Regions from separate parts of the Paenibacillus sp. MCAF9 genome, predicted to be linked through region 1. Evidence: a T-box and tRNA genes for the amino acid it is inferred to sense, from the RefSeq annotation. Region 1 holds a T-box; the other holds one or more tRNA genes.
What was found. The T-box of region 1 lies ahead of AB4Z45_RS02505 (alanine--tRNA ligase). A T-box ahead of a tRNA ligase gene usually reads a tRNA of that ligase, here a tRNA-Ala.
Positions count from the first base shown of each region.

Region 2: it has a tRNA-Ala gene. The T-box ahead of AB4Z45_RS02505 (alanine--tRNA ligase) is inferred to sense a tRNA for this amino acid. The anticodon was not compared.

Region 1 covers NZ_JBFREL010000001.1:540,697-544,695, forward strand. The annotation lists gene AB4Z45_RS02505 (alanine--tRNA ligase) at 90-1,970, opposite strand; T-box leader at 2,080-2,323, opposite strand; gene AB4Z45_RS02510 (discoidin domain-containing protein) at 2,670-3,999, opposite strand, start outside.
Region 2 covers NZ_JBFREL010000005.1:159,394-163,392, reverse strand. The annotation lists gene AB4Z45_RS11085 (DUF4265 domain-containing protein) at 1-296, opposite strand, end outside; gene AB4Z45_RS11080 (ATP-binding cassette domain-containing protein) at 307-624, opposite strand; partial or broken gene AB4Z45_RS11075 (ABC transporter permease) at 646-1,149, opposite strand; tRNA gene AB4Z45_RS11070 (tRNA-Ala) at 1,205-1,281, opposite strand; gene nrdR (transcriptional regulator NrdR) at 1,398-1,880, opposite strand; gene AB4Z45_RS11060 (alpha/beta-type small acid-soluble spore protein) at 2,024-2,242, shown strand; gene AB4Z45_RS11055 (lytic transglycosylase domain-containing protein) at 2,350-2,916, opposite strand; gene coaE (dephospho-CoA kinase) at 2,913-3,509, opposite strand; gene AB4Z45_RS11045 (MntP/YtaF family protein) at 3,525-3,999, opposite strand, start outside.

The DNA.
Region 1 (3,999 bases):
TCAAGCCACTTCGATTGCCGGATTTATCATTCATCATGGATTCCCGGCAACTCATAACGTTTTTACAAATGGCAATCCTAAAACATCAGCTATTGTTCCGCGCTCTGGAAATATTTATTAATTACTCCTTTAATCCTTCTAACTCCAGCAGCAGAAGATTGTTCTTTTTTAATACTGAACTTTCCTAAGTTTGTCGTATCTTCTACATGAGGTCCTCCACATACTTCTCGGCTCCAAACTTTCCCTTCATTATCTTTGATTGTATACACCTTAACGATATCCGGATATTTATCCCAAAAATTCCCTTCAACATTACTTTCTTTTGCTTCAATCTTAGGCAGCTCTGAAATATAGGTAACTGCTTTTGATGAAATCGCATCATTCACATACTTTTCCACCTCAGCTATTTGCTCTGGCGTAAGTTTTTCATCATGGTTGAAGTCAAACCGTAATCGTTCTGAAGTAATATTACTTCCTTGTTGATGAACATGATCACCTAAAACTTCCCTTAAGCCAGCAAGTAATAAATGAGACACCGTGTGCAGCGCTGTTGTTTCTGTTGAATGTTCAGCTAATCCACCTTTAAATTTACCCGCAGAAGCAGTTCTGCTCTTTTCAGCATGTTTCTTTGCCGCCTCTATATAAGACACCTTGTCCTCCATGCTATATCCACTTTCAGTTAGAAACTCTTCCGTCAACTCCAAGGGAAACCCATATGTTTCGTAAAAATAAAAGGCATCTGCACCTGTAACTTTACCCTTATTCTTAAGATGTTTTTGTATTTCAAATTCTCCTTGCTGTAAAGTTCTATAGAAAAGATTTTCTTCCTTATTTACTATTTCGATAACTTTCTTTTTATTACCGATCAAATCTTCATAAGCTGTTGCTTCATCTATATAAACTTCAGACAACTCACCCACAAAACTTCCTTGTATACCTATTTTTTTACCTGCACGAATCGCCCTTCTTAATAACCTTCTTGTTATATACCCTGCATCACTATTAGCTGGCTCAGCACCATCATTAATTAGAAAAGTAGCCGCTCTCACATGATCAAGTATGATTCTAAACGACTTTAAATCGTCAGTATATTGTTTACCACTTAACTCCATCAATTTTTTCTTGGGATTAAGGAAGAAAGCCGTATTATAAATATCCTTGTCACCATTAAGGGCTGTTGCAACCCTTTCTAATCCGCCTCCATAATCAATATTGGGATTTTGCATTTTTACAAATCCTGTGTCTTCTTTTTTGTAACACATAAATACGTTGTTCCCAATTTCTAAAAACCTCTCGCTTACAGAAGCAGGATGATCCAGTGAATCACCGTCTGGTTCAAGATCATAGAACATTTCACTATCAGGCCCACCCGGTTCACCAACAGGCATATCCAATGGATTTCCGGTTCGACTCCACCAATTTTCTTTTTCATCGTATAAGAATATTTTCCCACCTCTAGATGCCCCATATTGATAGGGATCATCTTCAATGATAGGTTCTATGCCAACTGATTTAAATTTTTCTGACCAGATTTGAATGGCTTCCGTATCTCTCTGTATATTCAAATCATCACTTCCTATAAAAGCACTGATATACAGCCTGCCAGGATCAATTCCTAATTCGATAATATGCCAATTCCAAATGGCATCGATTTGCTTTTTCTTATAGTTATTTTCATTTGCTTTAAACTCCCATCGACCTATCATTTCAAAAAATGTCAGATGCGACGTATCTCCTACTTCATCAATATCCACTGTCCTTAAACACTTCTGAATATTAGCAATCTCATTACCTATCGGATGCTTTTCCCCCAATAAATATGGAACCATAGGTTGCATTCCACTTCCTGTAAACAACGTTGAGGGATCATTTTCTGGTAACAAGCTAGAAGAGGGCACTTGGCTAGCCCCTATTCCTTTCATAAAATCAATATATGATTTTCTTAACTCATCTGGTGTCATTTTCACCATGCTCAATACCTCCATTTCAATTATTAGTTATGCTCGGAAAATTATTTTGCAAATATTCGAACGAGAAGAAATAAAACAAAAAAGCCCTAAGCTGACATATTTCTTGTCAACTTAGGGCGAACTATTATGTCCGTGTTACCACCTAATTTCAGATTTCTCTGCACTCTATCAATACGGGATATCTCCGATATTGTTTCCTGAATAACGGTGGAACTCCGTTGAAGCCTACTAAGATTCCTCTGTTCGGTTCACAGCTCCGAGACTGCTTCACTATTAGATCAATGAAGATTCGCACCAACCATCTTCTCTCTGTGAGATCCCTAATAGTTACTATTTCTCATCATAGCCTTTTCGTTTTAAGTTAAAGCAATGCTATCACACTCAACTTGCTCTGTCAATTAATTCCACTATTTTTAATAAGGTATACGGCTTTGTATAGAAGTTCTTGACTTGAGCTCACGACAAGAACTTCTATACAAAAAATAAAAAAACCGCTGTTTAGGCGACTACCGTTGTATATATGTTCTTGTCGTCCGACATATAGAGTTTAATATGAAGTATTTAGAATTTGTGGGAAATAATACACTTGGCTTGATATGATCGAGCATTTGAAGGAGACGCCAGAATTCGCGTTTCGCCCGCTTTAATGAATGAGAAAGACGCTCAACATCTCTTGGTGATGATGAGCGTTTTCTTTATTCATGCCTTTGAAAATGCTTTCAATAAGACAGTGATCGATTCGGCGCGTGTTGTCGATGCATTCGGCGCAAATTGATTGCTGCCACGCCCTTGAATCCAGGCTTGCTGCACAGCTGCATCAATGGCTCCGATCGCCCATGCCGGGATTTGCTTGTCATCTGCGAAGCTCGTTCTTGCGCTTGCGTCGTTAGACAGCTTCAATGCTCTCGCGACCATCGTCACCATCTCTGCGCGACTGATCGGCTGATTCGGCATGAACCGTTGATCTGCATAGCCTTGAATGAGTCCGAGCTCTACAGCTTGCGCCACGGCCTCACTCGCCCATATCGGGATCGAGGCTTGATCTACGAACGCCTTCGTACGGCTTTCGCCGCTTAGCTGCATCGCCTTCGCGAGCCATACCGTGAACTCCGCGCGTGTCACGGACTGATCCGGTCTGAATGTTCCGTCCGGATATCCGTTCGTCATTCCTCGCTGCACGGCTGCTTGAATATCCTTGGCAGCCCAGTGGTCTGCGATGTCTTTGAAGGCCGGCTTCGGCTCGGTTGACTTACGATTGACGGCAAAGACGGCGAATATACCGACATTATGCGTATCCGCTTGAATCGTACTGCCCGTTACCGTGCCTTTGAGTTCCACCCAACGCGCTGTTGCTTTATCGTATTGGAACACAGATGCTTGTTGATCTTTGCCAAGCTTACTGTCATCGAACGTCAAGCTGATCTGAATCAGATTATCGAAGCCGCCCTTCACATCCTTTGACAATTCAAACACTGGGCTTATTGCATTCGGCTGCTGCTTCAGCAAGTCAGCGGAATTGTCGATTTTCTTCAGATGCAGCATCATCGTTTCTTTCGCTGCGCCTACCGGAACAGAGACTGTGATCTGCTTGCCTAAGCTGACCGTTCCCGCTTCGCCGGCTTTGATCGTCGCTTCGCCTTCCTTCACGCCAGGTCTAGGATTATCAGTGTCGATTGGAGGTTTCGGTTCCGGTTTATCGATAGAATCCTTCAACCTCGCGTTCAGATCGCGCAGCGTATCCACTACTGTCTCAAAATGATACGGGTATCGATCCAACAGGAACATCAATTGTTTGCGAAGCTCCTCGTTCCCTTTGTTCAAATTGATCAATTTCTCGGCTGCATCAATTAATTCTTTGTAGGGTTCCATTAGATCTTCGCCGTAGACTTCGAACTCATAGATGGAATATCCGTAGTATTCGCCATAGACCGGCATTCGCTCAATTCCTTGGAATTTCACGTATCTGGCCTGCTTCGGAGCGAATTCCACCGTACTCGTCTCTCGTTTATCGCTGGCCGTAAGAATTCGA
Region 2 (3,999 bases), on a different contig from region 1:
TCTAAAGAACCCGAAAGCTCTCGCTTGACTATAGATTCAGCTACTTTTATCTTTTCTTTGATAGGCTGTTCGTTGTAAATTTGAATGCAGAAATTTCCGCCATGTTTTATTAATTCAAAATCTCCGCTCGGATGGAGTTTTATTGTATCTCCTTTCGCAAGGCCTAGAGCTAGCCCTGGTGATGCACATAATTTGAATTTTTGATCGCTTAGGTATTCTGCAGGAAGCTCTTCTAAAACAGTTCCTTGTGAATTTGTGTCAGCAATAACCTTGATCAATGTTAATTTATCTTCCATACGATGCTCCTCATCTACCTCTTAGGATAAATTCCGCTAACATAACGGACCTCGTTGAGTCGTTTGTATATTTGAGTCCGGTTAGATCATTTATTTTAAAACAGAATATTCCCGCACGTTGAAGCTGACCGCCCGAAACCTGTGTAACATCTCGCTTTTCAAGCTCCGCAATGCCCACCCTTTTCATAAGCACTCTTGCCTTCTCTGATATTTTTTCGGCGTTTTTTCTGTTGTCGCGCATTGATGGAAGAATGATGTTGTCGAGGATATTTAGATTTTTTAGCATAGTCGGCTGTTGAAAAACAAATACCATTTTTGTTCTACGTATATCTGAAAGCTCATTCTCTTTGTCGGCAAATACAGCCTTGGCGGTTTTGCCACCGTTGGTAATGTCGGAATAGATTCCGCTAACCGTGAGATCTTTCTCCAGTCCCTCAATCACCAGCGTAATGTCATCGCCAACCTTTTTGCTCATCACATCGGCATATATAGTCGAAAATGCAATTTCATCATTTGCTGCGGGTGCTTTGCCCTTGGAATATACGATAGGAAATATCGAATGGTCGCCAAGCTCAATTTTAATATTTTCCTCTGATCCGTTTTCCGTTTTTGCCTTGAATGTTTTTGTTGTAAGAACGCCAACCTTTGATATGGCTTGATCGCTTTTCATCGTCTCAACGATTTCAGTGACTTTTCCAGAGATATTATCGATATTGTTGGTCTGTATGCGCAGATCGTAGTTTCCAATCTCCATATAACTGATAAAGCTTTTTGAGGAAATCGTGTTGTACAGGTTCTGCGGAACAATCATGATAAATGCCGAAATCACCAGCACAGCTAGCAGTGCAACAAAATCAAATCAATACAAAAAAAAAAAACGGCATCTCTGCCGTTTAAGTTTAAAGTGTTGGTGGAGAATAGGGGGCTCGAACCCCTGACCTCTTCGCTGCCAGCGAAGCGCTCTCCCAGACTGAGCTAATTCCCCGTGATCATTCTTATGCAGTTCTTTATGGTAGTGTAACCAACCATAAGTGGACTCCCAGCTGAGCTAAGTCCCCAAATGACGACAAGATTGATCTTAGCATAGGGTCGTCAAAACTGTCAATCCTTATCTATCATACCATTGAGCGGGTGTTTGGACAGCAAATTATTAAGCTCCTTCATGAACATATCAATGTCCTTGAATTGGCGATAAACAGATGCGAACCTGACATAAGCTACCTCATCTACAGGATAAAGCTCGTTCATAACGATTCCACCAATATCGCTGCTATCAACTTCGGCATGTGCCGTTGTGCGCAGCTCCTTCTCAACCTCGGATACGATTACCTCTAGGCGCTCCACAGGAACCGGACGCTTCTCGCAGGCGCGGATAAGACCCCGCAATATTTTGTCACGGCTGAACTCTTCACGGCTGCCATCTTTTTTGATGACGATCAGAGGCGTCTCTTCAATCATTTCGAATGTCGTGAAGCGGCGGCTGCACTTTTCGCATTCACGGCGGCGACGAATGGATTTGTTTTCGTTGGCGGGCCTTGAATCTAATACTTTCGTTCCGGCATAGTCACAGTATGGGCATTTCATGATGCGTATTGCCTCCTTTCTTAGTCGCTTGAGCCTCAAAAATGAACTCTTCGAAAAAAAATTTGAATTTCCATGTAATTCCTGTAATGAAGTTCAGATTTTTGCACATAATACTTTTACCAACCGCAAGGAGGTGAACATACATGAGCGCATCCCGCAGCAGTAACCAATTGGTAGTGCCACAAGCGACAGCTGCCCTTGACCAAATGAAATATGAAGTTGCTCAAGAGCTAGGCATCGCAATTCCGCAAGACGGATACTACGGCAACATGGCTACAAAAGACGCAGGCTCCATCGGGGGATACATTACCCGTCGCCTAGTGCAAATTGCCGAGCAATCCCTTGCTGGTCAATACAAATAATGATTCATTAAAAGTTGTATGAATAACCGAAGCTTTGGCAGTGCTCGTCCATGAAGAGACGAGCCTCCAAGGCTTCATTTATTTTCGTTATCGTTAAGGATCATCCATTAAAGACTCGGATATAAGTCCTTATACTTATTATAATAGTAAATGACTCGCTGCACATAGTGTCTAGTTTCTCCAAACGGAATTTCTTTAACCGATTCGATCGTTCCATCCCAAGTCCCCGAGTCAAGCCACTTGCGAACATTCCCTGGACCCGCGTTGTATGCAGCAATTGCAGCTATCTTATTTTGATCAAATTGTTGATTAAGAGATCTTAAATACCACGCGCCAACCTCAATGCTAACGTCTGCACGATTCATAAGCATGTCATCCGTTACGGCTTGAAATCCTGCTTTTTGAACGACCCATGCAGCCGTATCAGGCATAATTTGCATTAAGCCCAGTGCACCCTTCTTCGATTCCTTGCCAGTCTGAAAATTGCTTTCACTGCGAATAATCGCGGCCACTAAATGCGACTCAACGCCATAGTTAGAAGCACTTGCACGAATGTCTTCTTTGTAATGAACCGGATACATCCACTCCGCAAGCCAATCTGATTTGAGAAATAAAATCATCAATAAACCAAGCAGGAGGACGAGCAACACCCTTTTCTTTTGGAATACCCTCATGGCAAACACATACTTTTCCAAAATTCATCCAGCTGACGCTGTGTCTCCTCCAGCGATCCGCTGTTATCGATGACCCAATCCGCTTTCAGTCTCTTTTGCTCAATATCCATTTGCAATGCGATACGCCGGCTTGCTTCTTCCTCAGGCAATTGGTTTCGTTCCATTAAACGTTTTTTCTGAAGCTCAGCGGGTACATATACGACCAATATGCCTTCGTACAGATGCTCCTGCTTCGTCTCGTATAGCAGCGGCACGTCAGCTACTACTAATCGTTCTGGATACTGCTGCGCGTAAGTATGTATGGTTTGCTTCATCCGCGCCCGTATAGCAGGATGGGTTATGGATTCAAGCTTTGCTAATGATTGTTTATCGCGAAACACAATTTCGCCGAGAGCTTTGCGGTTAAGAGAACCGTCCGTTTCAAGGACAGCTTGTCCAAACGTAGAGGCGATTGCCTCTAATGCTGGTTCCCCGGGAAGTACAACCTCCCTTGCGACTTGATCGGCATCGACCAGCAGCGCACCGCGTTCGACGAGCATGTTTGCGATTGTGCTTTTGCCGCTGGCAATACCGCCGGTTAATCCGATTATCATCCTTTTCACCTCAAATTATAACAGCTTCATGATTCCGATTATGATTAATAATATGCCTGGCAGCATAGCTAATGTCTGCATGCCTTTCCATGCGGAGAAACGAAAGCCAAAACGGATGCCGCCTACAAGAAAAAGCGCACTCGCCGCCGCTATGGTTAAAGCCGTAAGTAAGGAAGGCAATCCGATCAACGCAGCCCCAAGTCCAGCTCCAAATGCATCAAGTGATAATGCAAAGCCAAGCATGACGGCCTCCGATGCAGAGATGGTGCCTGATTTATCGACGTCAGCCGACTGTGGCGTGCGCAAAATCTGAATAACGAGCCCTAGACGCTTCAGCTCTACCATAACGACAAGCGCAGCATTCGCGATCTCTCCGGCATGTGTTTTTGCGCCAGCTTCTGCCGTAGCAGCACTTTCTTGTACTGCAGTTTCTACGTGCTCATGCCTCACATCATCCTGCTGCTGTTTGTTTCGTCTAAGCTGCAATAGC